DNA from 3 places in the Mesorhizobium sp. CNPSo 4688 genome. Region 1 is predicted to be linked to each of the others. Evidence: predicted binding sites of a transcription regulator. Region 1 holds the regulator's gene; each other region holds the start of a gene.
What was found. The regulator PhoB, encoded in region 1, activates phosphate uptake and scavenging genes when phosphate is short. The targets are predictions, from matches to a motif close to TGTCATNNANCTGTCAT.
Positions count from the first base shown of each region.

Region 2: the regulator PhoB is predicted to act here: its motif matches at 4,721-4,737, upstream of AC04SH_RS12480 (BtaA family protein).
Region 3: the regulator PhoB is predicted to act here: its motif matches at 4,034-4,050, upstream of AC04SH_RS08255 (ceramide glucosyltransferase).

Region 1 is NZ_JBWLUY010000010.1:211,456-217,439, reverse strand. Features, by position in the region: gene pstC (phosphate ABC transporter permease subunit PstC) at 1-845, shown strand, start outside; gene pstA (phosphate ABC transporter permease PstA) at 842-2,158, shown strand; gene pstB (phosphate ABC transporter ATP-binding protein PstB) at 2,176-3,000, shown strand; gene phoU (phosphate signaling complex protein PhoU) at 3,042-3,746, shown strand; gene phoB (phosphate regulon transcriptional regulator PhoB) at 3,763-4,452, shown strand; gene AC04SH_RS20780 (ROK family protein) at 4,477-5,712, opposite strand.
Region 2 is NZ_JBWLUY010000006.1:51,562-57,545, reverse strand. Features, by position in the region: gene AC04SH_RS12500 (lytic murein transglycosylase) at 1-201, opposite strand, end outside; gene AC04SH_RS12495 (glycoside hydrolase family 25 protein) at 234-1,031, opposite strand; gene AC04SH_RS12490 (serine hydrolase domain-containing protein) at 1,269-2,648, shown strand; gene AC04SH_RS12485 (class I SAM-dependent methyltransferase) at 2,706-3,428, opposite strand; gene AC04SH_RS12480 (BtaA family protein) at 3,425-4,672, opposite strand; gene AC04SH_RS12475 (hydantoinase B/oxoprolinase family protein) at 4,816-5,984, opposite strand, start outside.
Region 3 is NZ_JBWLUY010000004.1:22,749-28,732, reverse strand. Features, by position in the region: gene AC04SH_RS08275 (acetylornithine transaminase) at 41-1,240, shown strand; gene argF (ornithine carbamoyltransferase) at 1,258-2,169, shown strand; gene AC04SH_RS08265 (Hsp33 family molecular chaperone) at 2,282-3,313, shown strand; gene apaG (Co2+/Mg2+ efflux protein ApaG) at 3,555-3,947, opposite strand; gene AC04SH_RS08255 (ceramide glucosyltransferase) at 4,156-5,310, shown strand; gene AC04SH_RS08250 (O-succinylhomoserine sulfhydrylase) at 5,347-5,984, opposite strand, start outside.

The DNA of each region.
Region 1 (5,984 bases):
GCATCGTGCTGTCCATGTTGTTCCAGACGATCACCTTTTTCGAGAGCGTGTCGCCGATGAGCTTCTTCTTCGGCACGGTCTGGGACCCGCGTTTCTCCGCCGCGGGCTCGGCCGGCAGCCAAGGTCAGTTCGGTCTGATCCCGCTTCTGGCCGGAACGCTTTACATCGCATTCATTGCATTGCTGGTCGCGGTGCCGATCGGCCTGCTGTCGGCGGTCTACATGGCCGAATATGCATCGCCCAGGCTGCGCTCGGTGGTCAAACCGGCGCTTGAATTGCTGGCCGGTATCCCGACCATCGTCTACGGCATCTTCGCCGTCGTCACGCTGGGGCCATTCCTGCGCGACCTGTCGGCGGCGCTGACCGGTGGTTCGCCGTTCATCCAGGGCCAGAGCATCTTCACCGCCGGCCTGGTTATGGGCGTCATGCTGATCCCGGTCGTGTCATCGCTATCCGACGACATCATCACCGCGGTGCCGCGCGCCATGCGTGACGGCTCGCTTGGCCTGGGTGCGACGCGCTCGGAGACGATCAAGCGGGTGATCCTGCCGGCGGCACTTCCCGGCATCGTCGGAGCCATCCTGCTCACCGCGTCGCGCGCTATCGGCGAAACAATGATTGTCGTGCTGGCGGCGGGTGTCGCCGCCAATCTCACCATCAATCCGTTCGAGGCGATGACGACCATCACTGTCAAGATCGTCAACCAGTTGACCGGCGATCTCGAGTTCAACTCGCCGCAGACGCTGGTCGCCTTCGCGCTCGGCCTGACGTTGTTCGCGCTGACGCTGGTGATGAACATCGTCGCCCTCTACATCGTGCGCAAGTACCGGGAGCAGTACGAATGACCGACATTCCCCTGGATACGATGGCGGGTGCCGTTGCGCGTCCGCGCCGCGACATAGGCCTCAAGGCCCGTTATGCCGCCGAGCGCCGCTTCCGCATCTATGGCATGGTGGCGATCTCCATCGGCCTGGCGTTTCTGGCGATTATCCTGCTCACCATCGTCTCGAAAGGCTATACCGCCTTCTGGCAGACGACGGTGACGCTGCCGATCACTTTCGACGAGAAGGTCATCGACCCTTCCGGCAAGCGCGCCACCGATCCGAGCGTGCTGATCAAGGCAAACTATCCCAAGCTTGCCGATACGGCGCTGATGGCCAAGCTCGGCATCGACCCAAGCAACAAGCCCATGGTCATGAAGCTCAAGGGCTTCCTGTCGGAAGGCGCCCGCGTCCAGCTGCGCGACATCGTCGCCGCCGATCCGTCGGTGATCGGCACGACGCGCGACGTCAACATCCTGGCCGCGGCCAATCTCGACTCCGCCTTCAAGGGCCAGATCGACCTCAGCGTCGATGAAGCGCGCCGCAAGGTGTCCAACCAGCAGATCGACTGGATGAACAAACTCAAGGCCGACGGCGTGATGGCCGAGCATTTCAACACCGGCCTGTTCACCTATGGCGCTTCCAGCCGCCCTGAAACGTCAGGCATGGGTGTGGCGATCATCGGTTCTCTGTACATGATGATAATCGTGTTGCTGCTGGCGCTGCCGATCGGCGTCGCCGCCTCCATCTATCTGGAGGAGTTCGCCAAGAAGAACCGCTTCACCGATCTGATCGAAGTCAACATCAACAATCTGGCGGCGGTGCCGTCGATCGTCTTCGGCCTGCTCGGCCTTGCCGTGTTCATCAATTTCCTAGGCATGCCGCGTTCCGCCGCTTTCGTCGGCGGTCTGGTGCTGACCCTGATGACGCTGCCGACCATCATCATCGCGACGCGCGCCGCTCTTGCCGCGGTGCCGCCATCGATCCGTTCGGCAGCGCTCGGCCTCGGCGCCTCCAAGATGCAGATGGTGTTCCAGCACATCCTGCCGCTTGCCGCTCCCGGCATCCTGACCGGCACGATCATCGGCCTGGCGCGCGCACTTGGCGAAACAGCACCGCTGCTTCTGATCGGCATGGTTGCCTTCGTCGCCGACTATCCGAAGACGCCTTTCGATCCGTCGACCGCGCTGCCGGTGCAGATCTATCTGTGGGCGAACGAGGCCGAACGCGCTTTTGTCGAGCGTATGTCGGGCGCCATCATCATTCTGCTCGTCTTCCTCATGGCCATGAACATCACCGCGATCGTGCTTCGGCGCCGGTTCGAGCGGCGCTGGTAGAAAAAAGGCAATTTGGTATGAACATCATGACCGAACAGTCCCTTGAAAACGCAGTGGGCGACAAAATGAACGCCAAATCGAACGAAGTGATCAAGATGCGCGGCGACAAGGTCGGCGTGTTCTACGGCGAGAAGCAGGCGCTGTTCGACGTCAATCTCGACGTCCGCCAGAACCAGGTGACGGCGCTGATCGGCCCGTCCGGCTGCGGCAAGTCGACCTTCCTGCGCTGCCTCAACCGCATGAACGACACCATCGATTCGGCGCGGGTGACCGGCAAGATCACGCTCGACGAGGACGACATCTATGACAAGAACATCGACGTCGTCGAACTCAGGGCTCGCGTCGGCATGGTGTTCCAGAAGCCCAATCCGTTCCCGAAGTCGATCTACGAGAACGTTGCCTACGGCCCGCGCATCCATGGGCTGGCCAAGCGCAAGTCCGACATGGACCAGATCGTCGAGTCCAGCCTGAAGAAGGCGGCGATCTGGAACGAGGTCAAGGACCGCCTGCAGGAGCCGGGCACCGGCCTGTCCGGCGGCCAGCAGCAGCGCCTGTGCATCGCGCGCGCCATCGCGGTGTCGCCGGAAGTGATCCTGATGGACGAGCCCTGCTCGGCGCTCGATCCGATCGCCACCGCACGCGTCGAGGAACTTATCGACGAACTGCGCCAGAACTACACCATCGTCATCGTCACCCACTCGATGCAGCAGGCAGCGCGCGTGTCGCAGCGCACGGCGATGTTCCACCTCGGCTACCTGGTCGAGGAGGGCGCCACCGACAAGATGTTCACCAATCCCGACGACAAGCGCACCCAGGACTACATTACCGGCCGCTTCGGCTGAGCCGTCCAGCGGTTGAATTTTCAGGCACGAGGACCACGATCATGGGTGAACATACCGTCGCCTCCTTCGATGAAGAGTTGGGCCAGATCAGCAAGCTGATCCGCGACATGGGCGATCTGGCCGGGTCGATGGTCAGCGGCTCGACCAAAGCGTTGCTCAATTCCGACAATGCGCTGGCGCAACGTGTCGTGTCCGACGATGCCATCATGGACGCGCGCCAGCGGGAACTCGACGATCGCGCCATCACGCTCATCGCCAAGCGCCAGCCGGTGGCCAACGATCTGCGCGCCGTGGTGGGCTCGATCCGTATGGCCGGCGACCTCGAGCGCATCGGCGACCTTGCCAAGAACATCGCCAAGCGCGTCGGCACCGTCGGCCTCAGCGTCACGCCGCGCGACCTCTCGCATTCCATCGATGCAATGGCGCAGCTGGTGCTGATCCAGGTGCAAGGGGTGGTCGAGGAATATGCCGCCGCGGATGCGGCTGCGCTGGCAAAGCTCAGGAATGAGGACGAGCGCATCGACGTCAAATACACGTCGGTGTTTCGTGAACTCTTGACCTATATGATGGAAGACCCGCGCAACATCACTGCCTGCACGCATCTTCTGTTCTGCGCCAAGAATCTGGAGCGCATCGGTGATCATGTCACCAACATCGCTGAAAATGCGTATTATGTGCTGACCGGCCAGCAATTGCCCGCCAATCGCCCGAAGCAGGACGAGACGGCGATGGCCACTTCGGCCTGACAAGGGTGAACTGCTGATGATCGCGCCACGCATCATGGTCGTGGAGGACGAGGAGCCGCTGGGCGTGCTTCTCCGCTACAACCTCGAATCCGAAGGCTACCAGGTCGAGGTGGTGACGCGCGGCGACGAGGCCGAAATCCGGCTGCAGGAAAACGTTCCCGATCTGCTGGTGCTCGACTGGATGGTGCCGGCGGTGTCCGGCATCGAGCTCTGTCGCCGGCTGCGCATGCGGCCCGAGACCGAACGGCTGCCAATCATCATGCTGACCGCGCGCGGCGAGGAGAGCGACCGTGTGCGTGGCCTGTCCACCGGCGCCGACGACTATCTGGTCAAGCCGTTTTCCACGCCGGAATTCATGGCGCGCGTGAAAGCGCTGCTGCGCCGCGCAAAGCCGGAAGTGCTGTCCAGCGTGCTCAAGGTCGGCGACATCGTGCTCGATCGTGAATCGCACCGCGTTTACCGCAAGAAGAGCGAAATCAGGCTCGGACCGACCGAGTTCCGCCTGCTCGAATTCATGATGCGCCATCCCGGCCGCGTGTTCTCGCGCAGCCAGCTGCTCGACAATGTCTGGGGCGAGACGATCTATATCGACGAGCGCACCGTCGACGTGCATGTCGGGCGCCTGCGCAAGGCGGTCAACAATGGCCGCATGCCGGATGTGATCCGCACCATTCGCGGCGCCGGCTACGCTATCCGGGAAGATTAGGCACGCCGCACTGTTGCCGGCCTTTCAGGCGACATGCTTGCCCGCTTTCGCCTGAATGCCCGGTGCGAAAATCTCCTGGTCGACGAAGCCGAGCGCGCGCATGGCGCAGCCTTCGCGGATCAGCGGCAGTTCGTTGGGCTCGGTGTCGAAGGAAATCGATTTCGAGTGCTGGCCGCCGGCGGTCTGGGCAATCGCCTCGCGCAATGCCGGTTCGATCAGATCGAACGCGGCGGCGCTGACTCCGACCATGGCGACAGGTGCTGGATCGATCAGCGCGAACAGGCTGCCGAGGCCGAAGCCAAGCGCCTCGCCGGCCTTGCGGTAGGCTTCGCGCTCGGGGCCATCGGTCTCGCGGGCACGTGTGGCGAGCGCCCGCATGTCGGCGTCGCCGACATCGACCGGTTCGGCATCCTCGCTCATCATTTTGGCGCTGCGCCAGATGGCGTAGTTGCCGGCATAGGCCTCGACGCAGCCGCGCCGCCCGCAACGGCACAGCGCGCCGCCGGGCCGGTGGATCATGTGGCCGAACTCGCCGCCCGAGGAATGGGTGCCGGTGAACAATTCGCCCTTCAGCACCAGCCCCATGCCGATGCCGTGCGAGAGCAGGATAGCGATGAAATTGTCGCGGTAGCGCTCAGGCTGGCGCCATTGCAGCGCCACTGCCATCATGTTGCAATCGTTTTCCATGGTGGCCGGAATACCGAACTCCGCTTCCAGTATGTCGGCGAAGGCAATGTCGGTCAGCGGCGTGATCGGCGACCACAGCATGGCGCGCGCCTGCGAATCGGTGATGCCCTGGATGCCCATGGCAATGCGGGCAATGCTCTGAACATCGAGGTCGGGATCCTCGAGCCGCCGCCGCACGATTGCCGTGCATTCGCCGATCAGCTCGTCGCGCGGCATAGTCAGCGTATCCAGCCGGCGCTGCTCCTCGGCGACCACCTGGCCGGCATAGTCGATGACGGTGACGGAAAGGAAATTCAGCGACAGCACCACGGTCATCACCGCGGCGGCTTCCGGGTTGAGCGCAAGGCCAACCTGGGGCCGGCCGCGTTTCAGCGCACCGGTCTCGCCAGGCTTGCTCTCGGCCAGGATGCCTTCTTGAATCAGATCAGACGAGATCGCCGATATGGTCGAGTGGCTGAGACCGGTGGTCGCCGCAATCTCGGTCCTCGACGGTTGGCCTGCCCGGCGCACGGCCGAAATCACCATCGCGCGGTTGCGACGGCGCAGGTCGTCGTGGCGGATTCCAACCGACATCGTTTTTGTTTTCCTCCCGGTCCTCCTCGCGCCTCATGATAGTGAAGGCGTTCGGTGGTACCAGCCAAATATTGGCAGAAGCAGGCCGCGCTGTCATTGTTTATTGCGGGTCTCGAAAAAATTCCGCGAAGCCATCAGAATCCATCAGAATCGATGTTGACAGCGCCTCGCCGATGGACCAGTATTTTTTCGAGGCTCGAAAAAATAGAGCCTCTGTGTGCCGGCCTTCGGGCCAGTTTTGTCGCGCCGCGCGCGGCGCAGGGAGGATTATC
Region 2 (5,984 bases), on a different contig from region 1:
GAGGCCGACAGCGCCGACACCGGCTGCCTTGGCTTCCGCCGCCACGCCTTGTTTCCAGGCTTCGAAGTCGCCGCCGCATTCCTGCGCCGCCGCCGGCATGGCCGCGGCGCTGAGCAGCAGGGCCGCGAGCAGCCCGGAGCGCAGTCGGTTCTTCGACTGTTTCCGGCCCTGATGTCCCTGTGGTTGCAAATCGGTTCGCATGGACCGTCGAAAAGCAGGCGGCAGCGCCGGTGTCAATGCGTGTTCTGCCGCAGCCACTTTTTCCAGGCGGCTTCGCTGCCGTTGAAAACGTTGATATCGGATTTGCCGGTCATGCCGGGAACGATGCCGGTTCCGGTGTATTGCCAGAAGGTGAAGGGGTGGCTGCCGTATTTCTGGCGGGGATGGCCGGCAACCGAGCGCAGCCAGTAGGGATAGCCGCGGAAATTCGCGAGCTCATTGTCGTCGAAGAAGTCGACCGAGGTGTAGATGATCGGCTTCTTGCCGTAGTGCCGTTCGACGATTTCGAGAAAGGTGGTCATCTCCGCGCGCACCGTCGCCGGATCCGGGCGCAGCCGGCAGGTCGGCGATTTCGGGTTCCATTCCATGTCGAGCACCGGCGGCATGGCCGAACGGTCGACGGGCACGTTCTCGATGAACCAGCGCGCCTGGGTGGCGGCCGGCGTGCAGAAATAGAAAAAATGGTAGGCCGCGCGCGGAATGCCATTGGCTTTGGTGCGGGTCCAATGCTCGTTGAAATACTCGTCGAAACGATCGCCGCCCTCGGTCGCCTTGATGAAGGCGAAGGAGATGCCGTTGGCCTTGGCTGTCGGCCAGTCGACCGACGTCTGGTACTTTGAGACATCGGTGCCGTGCACGGCGTAATTCCAGGGCGCGCCGCTGTCCCATTCATGCGGCTTGGAGTCTTCGAAGCGCGGTGCGCGCACCGCAACCGTCGGGCTGCTCGAAGGCGACATCGACGGCACGAGATCGCCGGCGGTCGAGCAGGCGGCCAGCAGCGTCAACGTGATGAGGGCCGCGAAACGGCGCATCGCATTTCCCGAGCCGGAATCAGCCGGTCGCTGTTGGGTTTTGTTGTTGCGGGTGGCCCCACCAGACCAGACGATCGCCCCACAGCATCGCCCGATTCTCCAGTGATCGCCGATCATGGTTGATAACAGGTTGACGGCGCTCAACAAGAACACCGATTTTGCGGAAGCAATGGCGGCAAATCGATGACATAGATCGAGCCGCAAGCCACCGGGCAGCGGAAAAGCGGGGACTAAAAGATGCGGGTCGTCGTGAAGATCATCAAATGGCTGCTTGGCCTGGTCGTGCTGGCGGTCGCCGCCTTGTTTGCCTGGCTCTACATCGCGCCGCCGGAACTGATCCGCGTTGGCTCGGGCTATTCAGCCAAGATCGTCTGCTCGAATGTTTTTATCGCCGGGCGTGAGCCCAACGAGGTGCTTGCCGTCGACGTGCAGGCACCGGGCCATCCACTGCTCAGGCTGATGAAAGTGTCAGTCGACAAGAACAGGGGGACCGTCTCGGCCCGGCTGCTCGGCTTCCTCGGCAAGAGCGTTGCCGTCGCGCGCCACGGCTTGGGTTGCGCCTCGGTTCCCGATGGCGATGTCGGCAAGGTACGGCGCACGACAATCCCTGCCGAAGCGTCGGCGACCACCAAGGGCGATCTGTGGCCGGAGGGAGATCGGGTCGATGCCTCGCAGAATCCCGAGATCGGCAAGATCCTCGACGATGCAGGGATGAGCGGAACCGGCATGCGGGCTGTGGTGGTGGTGAAGAACGGCCGCATCGTCGCCGAGCGCTATGGCGACGGCTTTTCGGCGAAGACGCCGCTGCTCGGCTGGTCGATGACCAAGACGGTCAATGCCGCGCTTGTCGGCACGCTGGTCAAGGACGGCAAGATGGCGGTGACCGATCGGGGCCTGTTCGGCCCCTGGAAGGCGGACGGCCGCGCCGCCATCAGTCTCGCTGACATGATGGCGATGTCGAGCGGGCTGGAGTTCAACGAGGATTATGGCGACGTCGCCGATGTAACGCGCATGCTCTATCTCGAGCCCGACATGGCAGGCTTTGCCGAAGCCAAGCCGCTGACCGGCGACGTCGGCAAGGTGTTTTCCTATTCGAGCGGCACAGCAGTGATGCTGTCACGGCTGTGGCAGGATGCGATCGGAGATAAGGCGAAGGCGCTGGCTTGGCCTCGGACAGCGCTGTTCGCGCCGCTCGGCATGCAAAGCGCGGTGCTCGAAACAGACGAAGAGGGCACCTTCGTCGGCTCGTCCTATCTCTACGCCACCGGCCATGACTGGGCGCGCTTCGGCCAGTTCCTGCTGCAGGGCGGGGTGTGGAACGGCAACCAGATCCTGCCGGCCGGTTTCGTTGACTGGATGCGCGAACCGGCGACCGCCTCGAAAGTCTATGGCAAGGGCCAGTTGTGGATCGAGGCGCCGGGCGACGAAGAAAATCCTGGCGCCGGCGTCGCCGCCGGCCTGCCCAAGGACACCTACTGGATGGAGGGCCATGACGGCCAGACGGTCGCCATCATCCCGTCGGAGCAGTTGGTGGTGGTGCGGCTCGGGCTGACCCCGGCCAAGCTCGCCTACCGGCCGCAGGTGATGGTTGGTGCGCTGGTGAAGGCGCTGCATTAGCTCCCTTTACCCTCCCCTTGATGGGGAGGGTCGGCGCGCAGCGCCGGGGTGGGGTGCCTAGCGCTTCACCCCCACCCGCGCCTTCGGCGCGACCTCCCCCATCGAGGGGGAGGTAAGGTTGTGCGATGCGATCACGGCGAGCCAGGCGTAGCCGCGATAAAGCGTGCGGAAACGGAAGGGTGCGCCGGTTCGCCGAGATTCCGATTCCAGGACTTCGCGCAACGATTCACGCGGGGTGACATGGAACTTTTTGAGCCAACCGCGCAACACGGTCCGGAACCAGCGCGGCAGGCCTTCCTGCTGGCCGAAATCGACGACATGCAATGAGCCGCCGGGCGCAAGTGCTGCAAGCGCTGCTGAAACCGTCTTTTCCCAGCCAGGAATCATCGACAGCGAATAGGACACGAAGATACGGTCGAAACGCTCGACGCCGAACAGTGTCTTGGCGTCGAAATCGGTGGCATCGCCGCGCGCCAGCACGACGCGGCCGGACAGGCCTTCGCGCCCAATCGCCTTGCTGGCGGTCTCCAGCATCTCGGCCGAGATGTCGAGGCCGTAGAAACGGGCATCGGGGTAGCGGCGAGCGGCAAGGGCGATGTTGCGGCCGGTGCCGCAGCCAAGTTCGAGCGCGGTTCCTTTCGCCGGCACATCCAGCCCCGATATCATCTGGTCGCGGCCGAGCAGGTAATATTTGCGGGTCAGGTCGTAGATGTGGCGCTGCCAGCGATAGACGCCGTCCATCAGTTCGGCATGGTTGGCCGGCAGCTCGCTCGTGCTCATGCGGTGCGCTTCACATAGAGGTGGAAGCCGCCATAGATCGCCGAGCGGTCGCGGGCCGAATAGTCGCGCGAGGCCTCATCCTCATAGGTCCACTGGTCGAGCAGCGAAGTCGAGACGCGGCCGGGCAGCAGGCTGGGTTCGGCGGCGGTGCGGAAGATGACGCGGGCGCCGACCGAGGCGGTGCGGGTGATCTCCGACCACAGCGCGTTGAGCTGGTCGTCGGTCATCCAGTCCTGCGCGTCGAGCAGGATGAAGCGGTCGACGGTTCCGGCATCCTTGCCGGCCAGGAATTCGATCAGATTGGCGTGATGGATGCCGACGCGACCGACCTTGTTGCGGATCGCTTTGTAGTTGGCCTCTTCGAGATAGGCGGGAAGGGCCGCTTCGCCCGGATTGGGATAGCGGCGGGCGAAAGCCTGCCAGGCGAAGTAATTGTTCTTCAATGGAAAATCGCAAGCGAGCTTTTCCAGCCGGGCCTTCAGCACGCTGGCCATCGAGCCGTCGCCCGAGGTGATCAGCGAATCGTACTGCGCCGGCGGAATGCCGAGACCGAACAGCGAGGCCTTGCGCGACGTCGCCCAGCGCAACAGCTTCTTGTCGAAGACCGGCGCCAGCTCTTCGTTGAAGAAGCGGCGCTGGTCGGCAATGCTCTTCGACGCCATGATCCTGGCGGGATCGACGCCGAAGAATTTGGCGGTGCGATGGCCCATGGCGATGAACAGGCCGAGCAGGCCGGTCTGGTAGAAATTGCGATCGAAGACGGTGATGCGCCGGCGGCCGCGCCAGTTGCGACGCTCCCAGTAATGGCGGCTGACCGGATCGAGATGCGGCGCGATGAAGCGGTCATAGGCTTCCGAATTGTGGCTGGTGTCGGCGGCGCCAAAGAAGCGGAACAGATCGCCCTGCGAAGGCAGATGCCGCACCGCCTCCAGCTTCATCCGGTTCAAGGCGATGTGGGCGGCGTTGAGATCGACCGCATCGACGCGTTCAGGCGAGCGTGTGAGGTAAGCGAGGATATTGCAGCCGCCGGAGGCGATGGTGACGACGCGGTGGCCCTGGCCAAGCCGCATGGCCTCCATGTCGACTTCAGGGTCTTCCCAGATCTGCGGGTAGACGAGGCCGGAAAACAGCAGCGCGAACAGCCGCTCGGAAAGGCCGGCCTTCGACAGCGGGCGGTTCTGGTAGACGGCTTTTCCAACTTCCTTGCCACGGCGAAAGACCAGATCTGCCGAAACGTCCGTCATGGCTAATGATTCCCCGTTTGCTTTGGCGCAAGCGGGTAGCGCAGCGTCATGACAAGCCAGTGACAGGCTGTTGACGCTTCAGCTTGTTGTTTTGATGCAAGTCGCTTTCCCAAAACGGATGAACAATTTTTGGGCGACATGCATCAATCTTGGCCAAACCCTCCCGGCGTCGGCGTCGTCAGGATGACGGCGTCACCGGCGTCGAGCACGGTCTGGTCGCAGGCCATCAACGTCTCGATGCTGCCGTCCTTGCGCCGCACCTTGGTCGAGCCGACCTCGCCGTCGCCGCCACCGTCGAGGCCTTGCGGCGGCCGGTTGCGATGCGAGGACAGGATGGCGCATTCCATCTTTTCGAGGAAGCGGATCGCCCGCTTGGTGCCATCGCCGGCGCTCCATTTGCCTTTGCCGCCGGATCCCTCGCGGATGTGAAAATCCTCGAGCAGGACGGGAAAGCGCAGTTCCAGCACTTCCGGATCGGTGAGGCGCGAATTGGTCATGTGGGTGTGGACGCCGGAGGTGCCGGCAAAGCCGCGGCCGGAGTTCATCTGCCCGGCCGGCGAGCCGGAACAGATCGTCTCGTAATACTGGTACTGCTTGTTGCCGAAGGTCAGGTTGTTCATCGTGCCTTGCGCGTTGGCCATGGCGCCCATGGCGCCGAACAGCGCGTTGGTGACATGCTGCGAGGTCTCGACATTGCCGGCGACAACGGCGGCGGGATAGCTGGGTTTCAGCATGCAGCCGTCGGGGATGATGATGTTGATGGGCCGCAGACAGCCGGCATTCATCGGGATCATGTCTTCGACCATGACGCGGAACGCGTAGAGCACGGCGGCGCGGGCGACGGGCTCCGGCGCGTTGAAGTTGTTCTTCATGACAGGCGAGGTGCCGGTGAAGTCAACGGTCGCCTCGCGCTTTTGCCGGTCGACCGTGATCTTCACCTTGATGACCTGGCCGGTGTCGGTTGGGTATTCATACTCAGAACTGTCGGGCAGCCGCTCCAGCACGCGGCGCACGCTTTCGGCGGCATTGTCCTGGACATGGCCCATATAGGCCTCGACGACATCGAGGCCGAAATGGGCGACCATCTTGCGCAGTTCCGCCACGCCCTTTTCATTGGCTGCGATCTGCGCCTTGAGGTCGGCGATGTTCTGGTGCGGGTTGCGGGCGGGGTAGGGGTGGTCGGTGAGCAGCGTCTGCAGTTCCGCCTCGCGGAATTTTCCGCGATCGACAACACGGAAATTGTCGAATAGCACACCTTCCTCGTCGACGGTAGTGGCGAGCGGCGTCATCGAGCCGGGGGCCGTGCCACCAA
Region 3 (5,984 bases), on a different contig from region 1:
GGGCGGCTTTTTTGATTTTCCGGTACCGGAGACGCATATAATGAGCGGTTCGGCGCTTTACGAGACCTTTGCTCGCGCACCCCTGGCCTTCGACCACGGTGAAGGCACATGGCTGGTTACCGACAAGGGCGAGCGATATCTCGATTTTGCTGGCGGCATCGCGGTCAATTCGTTGGGCCACAGCCATCCGCATCTGGTCTCGGCGCTGACCGAACAGGCGGCCAAGCTCTGGCACGTCTCCAATCTCTATGAGATTCCGGCTCAGACCCGGTTGGGCGAGCGGCTGGTCGAGGCCACCTTCGCCGACAAGGTGTTCTTCACCAATTCCGGCGCCGAGGCCTTGGAATGCGCGATCAAGACGGCGCGGCGCTACCAGTTCGTCAAGGGCCACCCCGAGCGCTTCCGCGTCATCACCTTCGAGGGCGCCTTCCATGGCCGTACGCTGGCGACCATCGCCGCGGGCGGCCAGTACAAATATCTCGAAGGCTTCGGCCCCAAAGTCGAGGGTTTCGACCAGGTCGGCTTCGACGACATCGACGCCGCCGAGAAGGCCATCACATCAGAGACCGCCGCGATCCTGATCGAACCGGTGCAGGGCGAGGGCGGCATCCGCCCGGTGCCGACGCAATCTCTTAAGCGGCTGCGGCAGCTCTGCGACCAGCACGGCCTGCTGTTGATCTTCGACGAGGTCCAGTGCGGCATCGGTCGCACCGGCAAGCTGTTCGCGCATGAATGGACCGGCGTGACGCCCGACATCATGGCAATCGCCAAGGGCATTGGCGGCGGCTTCCCGATGGGCGCGTGCCTGGCCACCGACGAAGCTGCCGTCGGCATGACGGCAGGCGTGCATGGCACCACCTTCGGCGGCAATCCGCTGGCGATGGCGGTCGGCAACGCCGTGCTCGATGTGGTGCTGGAAGACGGCTTCCTGGAAGACGTCCAGCGCAAGGCATTGCTGATGAAACAGGGCCTGGCGGCCGTCGCCGACGAATTTCCCGATGTCATCGAAGGCATCAGGGGCACCGGCCTGATGCTCGGCCTGAAATGCGCCATGCCCAACACCAAGGTCAATATGGCGCTGCGCGACCAGCATCTCCTGGCGGTACCGGCCGGCGACAACGTCATCCGCCTGCTGCCGCCGCTGACCGTCACCGATGCCGAAATCGGCGAGGCGCTCGACCGCATCCGCGCCGGCGCCAAGGGCCTGGCCGACGCCATCACCGCGGCCGCCGCGAAGTAACCCCGGAACCATTCCTGATGTCACTTCGCCATTTCACCGATCTTTCCGCCGTTTCCGAAGGCGATCTGCGGTTCATGCTGGACGACGCGGTGGTGCGCAAGGCGCGCCTCAAGGCCGGCGAGCGCACCAGGCCGCTCGAAGGCAAGGTGCTGGCGATGATCTTCGACAAGCCGTCGACGCGCACGCGCGTCTCCTTCGACGTCGGCATGCGCCAGCTCGGCGGCGAGACCATCATGCTGACCGGTACCGAGATGCAGCTTGGCCGCTCCGAGACCATCGCCGACACCGCCAAGGTGCTGTCGCGCTATGTCGACGCCATCATGATCCGCACCACGTCGCATGACCGGCTGCTGGAGCTGACCGAGAACGCCACCATTCCCGTCATCAACGGCCTGACCGACGACACCCATCCCTGCCAGCTGATGGCCGACATCATGACCTTCGAGGAGCATCGCGGTCCGGTTGCCGGCAAGACCATCGCCTGGACCGGCGACGGGAACAATGTGCTGCATTCGCTGCTCGAAGCCTCGGCGCGGTTCCGCTTCAACCTCAATGTCGCCGTGCCGGAAGGCAGCGAGCCGGCGCAGAAGCATATCGACTGGTCGAAGACCAATGGCGGCAAGCTGCATTTCACCCGCTCGCCCGAGGAAGCCGTCGATCAAGCCGATTGCATCGTCACCGACTGCTGGGTGTCGATGGGCCAGGAACATCGCGCCCGCGGCCACAATGTCTTCTCGCCCTATCAGGTCAATGCGGCGCTGATGGCAAGGGCCAAGCCCAACGCCCTGTTCATGCACTGCCTGCCGGCGCATCGTGGCGAGGAGGTGACCGACGAGGTCATCGACGGGCCGCATTCTGTGGTGTTCGACGAGGCCGAGAACCGGCTCCACGCGCAGAAGGCCGTGCTCGCCTGGTGTCTTGGAGCTTGAAGTGCCTTGGTGCCTGACGTGCTTGCGCGCTTGATCTGGGGCGGCGAGATGCCTATCTGCGCCGCATCACGCAAATCAAGCGCGTTTGGACGCATGCACCCCAGAGGGCGGCATGGCCGCGCCCTGGAGCTTTGTCATGTTGGAAACGCATCAAGTGACTGAACATCACCCCAAACTCGGCGAGTTCGGCTATGCCGGCGACGATCACGTCGTACCGTTCGAGGTCGGCCCGCTCGACGTTCGCGGCCGCACCGTGCAGCTCGGGCCGATGCTCGACGCCATCCTCGGCCGTCACGACTATCCCGAGCCGGTTGCCCGCCTGCTGGCCGAAGCCTGTGTGCTGACGGTGCTGCTCGGCACCTCGCTGAAGTTCGAGGGCAAGTTCATCCTGCAGACCCGCACCGACGGGCCGGTCGACATGCTGGTGGCGGACTTCTCCACGCCCTCGGCATTGCGCGCCTATGCCCGCTTCGACGCCGATCGACTGGAAGCCCTTGTGGCCGCCGGCGAGACCTCGCAGCAGACGCTGCTGGGCAGCGGCGTGCTGGCGCTGACCATCGACCAGGGCGCGCACACCCAGCGTTACCAGGGCATCGTCCAGCTCGACGGCGAGACGCTGGAAGACGCCGCGCGCACTTACTTTCGCCAGTCGGAGCAGATTCCGACCGATCTCAGGCTTTCGGTGGCCAAGCTTCTGACGCCGGGCCTTGGCGGTGCGCGCGAACAGTGGCGCGCCGGCGGCATCCTGGCGCAGTTCCTGCCGCAGTCGCCCGAGCGCATGCGCGTGCCCGACATTTCGGGCGGCGACGGCGATCCGCGCGACGTGACGCATGAACCGGCCGACAATTCCTGGCAGGAGTTGGTGGCGCTGCTCGGCACCATCGAGCCGACCGAACTGATCGATCCGACCATCGGCGCCGAGCGGCTGCTTTACCGGCTGTTCCACGAACATGGCGTGCGCGTCTTCGGCGGTGTGCCGGTCACTGATCAGTGCTCATGCTCGCGCGACAAGATCCGCGGCATCCTCGAAGGCTTTTCCGCCGAAGAGATCAAGGAGAGCACCCAGGATGGCGGTATCCACGTCGCCTGCGAGTTCTGCTCGACGCAGTACGACTTCGACCCAGCGGAGTTCGCGGCTCAGTAAGGCCTCTTCCTTCTCCCCGTTTCATGGGGAGAAGGTGCCCGAAGGGCGGATGAGGGGCAGCGCGACTATTGGTGAATGGTCGCGCGCCTAGTCTCCGTCATATGCGTAGAAGATAACCTCACGAGCCAGCGCCGCTCCTCATTGCGCTGCCGGGCGTTCGTCACTCGAAAAGCCAAGCAATTAGCTTTTCGCCCGCTTTGCGGACCGTTCCTCAACTCCCCGTAAACGGGGGAGAAAGACGCTAGTTCACCGTCCGCCTCGTTCCCGGCAGATCCAGCGAAAACGCGGGAATGGCGATGTCGAACGTCTCGCCCCTTTTGTTGCGCATGGTGTAATGCCCGACCATGAAGCCCGACGGTGTCGAGAGCGGGCAGCCGGACGTGTATTGATAGCTGTCGCCGGGATTGAGCTCGGGCTGGTCGCCGACAACGCCGGCGCCGCGCACCTCTTCGACCCGGCCGCTGCCGTCGGTGATGTGCCAGTAGCGCGACATAAGCTGCACGAACTCGTCCGACTGGTTGTCGATCGTCACCTGGTAGCCCCAGACATAGCGGTTCTCCGACGGATCGGAGCGATCCTCCAGATAGAACGGTCTGACCTGCACTTCGATATTGCGCGTGACGGCGCGGTACATAGGCTGCTCCAAACGACACCAACGGACCTGTCGGCGCTCTTGCTCTACTCCCGATTAGGGTCTCATGCGCAGGTGCCGAACAACAATGTCATTTAAGTGACACATGACAATGGTGGTGTGCACAAACCGTGTCGGGCGACTCAGCGCTCTGTCGAACTGTTGAAAACGGCCATTCCTGGCCGCTTTTTCCCGGAGTGACCAGATCTCGATGGAACTGACAGTCATAGCAGCGCTGCTTTCGACACTCCTGCTTCTTTCCAATCTCGCCAGCACTGTGCTCGCTTCGCTCAGCCTGAGGCGGCCGCGCCAGATTGCTCCGCCGGCCAGAAAGGCGCCGCCGGTGTCGATCGTGGTGCCGTCGCGCGGCGTCGAACCGTTTACCGAGGAGACGCTTGCCCGTGCCTTCTCGCTCGACTGGCCGCGCTACGAGCTGATCTTCTGCGTCGCCCATGCCGACGATCCGGTGGTCAAACTGATAAACCGGGCGATTGCCCGGTTTCCAAAGGTGCCGGCGCAACTGCTGATCGGCGATGACCGGGTCAGCGCCAACCCCAAGCTCAACAATTGCGTCAAGGGTTGGGTGGCGGCGCAGCACAACTGGGTCATCCTGGCCGATTCCAACGTGCTGATGCCTGTCGACTATGTCCAGCATCTGATGGCGGCCTGGCGGCCGGACACCGCGCTTGTCTGCTCGACCCCGATCGGCTCGCGGCCGGACGGTTTTTGGGCCGAGGTCGAATGCGCCTTCCTCAACACGCTGCAGGCGCGCTGGCAATATGCCGGCGAAGCCCTTGGTCTCGGCTTTGCCCAGGGCAAGAGCATGCTGTGGAACAAGCCGATGCTCGACGCCAATGGCGGCATCGAGGCGCTTGCCGCCGAGATCGCCGAGGATGCCGCCGCGACCAAGCTGGTCAATGGGCTCGGCCTGCGCGTCAATCTCGTCGCCTCGCCCTTCGAACAGCCGCTCGGCCAGCGCACCTTTGCCGAGATCTGGTCGCGCCAGACGCGCTGGTCGCGGCTGCGCCGCGTCACCTTCCCGCTGTTCTACACGCCCGAGATCCTGACGGGTGTGGCGGTGCCGCTGCTGCTGGCGCTGGTCGCGGCGGCAAGCGCCGGCGTCAGCATGCCCACCACGGCTTTGTGCGTCCTGGCCTTTGCCTATGTGCCGGAATGCCTGCTCGCCTGGGTCAAGGGCTGGTATTTGTCACCGCGCATCGTCACCGCCATGATCGTGCGCGATGTGATGCTTCCCGCCATCTGGTCGCGCGGTTGGCTCGGCGGCGCGGTCGAATGGCGCGGCAATGCCATGACCATCCGCACCAAGGCGATGACGGAACTGGAAGAGGCCTCATCGGGCGCCTGATCGACGCCCGGGCCTTTGCCTTGCTTTCGCAGGCCGCTACTTCGCCGCCTTCAGCGCCTGTGCAACGTCCTCGAGCAGATCGTCCGTATCCTCAAGACCGACCGACAGCCTCAGCGTTCCCGGCCCGATGCCGAGCTCGGCACGTGCCTCGTCGCTGAGGTTCTTGTGTGTTGTCGTTGCCGGATGGGTGATCAGGCTCTTGGCGTCACCGAGATTGTTGGAGATCAGCACGATGTCGAGCGCGTTCTGCAAGGCGAAAGCCGCCTGCTTGCCGCCCTTGACGTCGAGGCAGATCAGCGTAGAGCCCCCCGTCATCTGCTTCTTGACGATATCGGCCTGCGGATGATCGGCACGGCCGGGATAGATGACGCGGGCGATCTGCGGCTGTCCGGCCAGGAAATCCGCGATCTTGCCGGCACTTTCCGTCTGCTGGCGCACCCGCACCGGCAGCGTTTCCAGGCCCTTCAGCAGCGTCCAGGCGTTGAACGGCGACAGGCTCGGGCCGGTGTGGCGGAAATAGTCGTGCAGATTCTCGTCGATCCACTTCTTGTCCGACAGGATGATGCCGCCGAGACAGCGTCCCTGGCCGTCAATGTGCTTGGTCGCGGAGTAGACGACGATGTGGGCGCCGAGCTGCAAGGGCTTCTGCTGCAAGGGCGTGGCAAAGACATTGT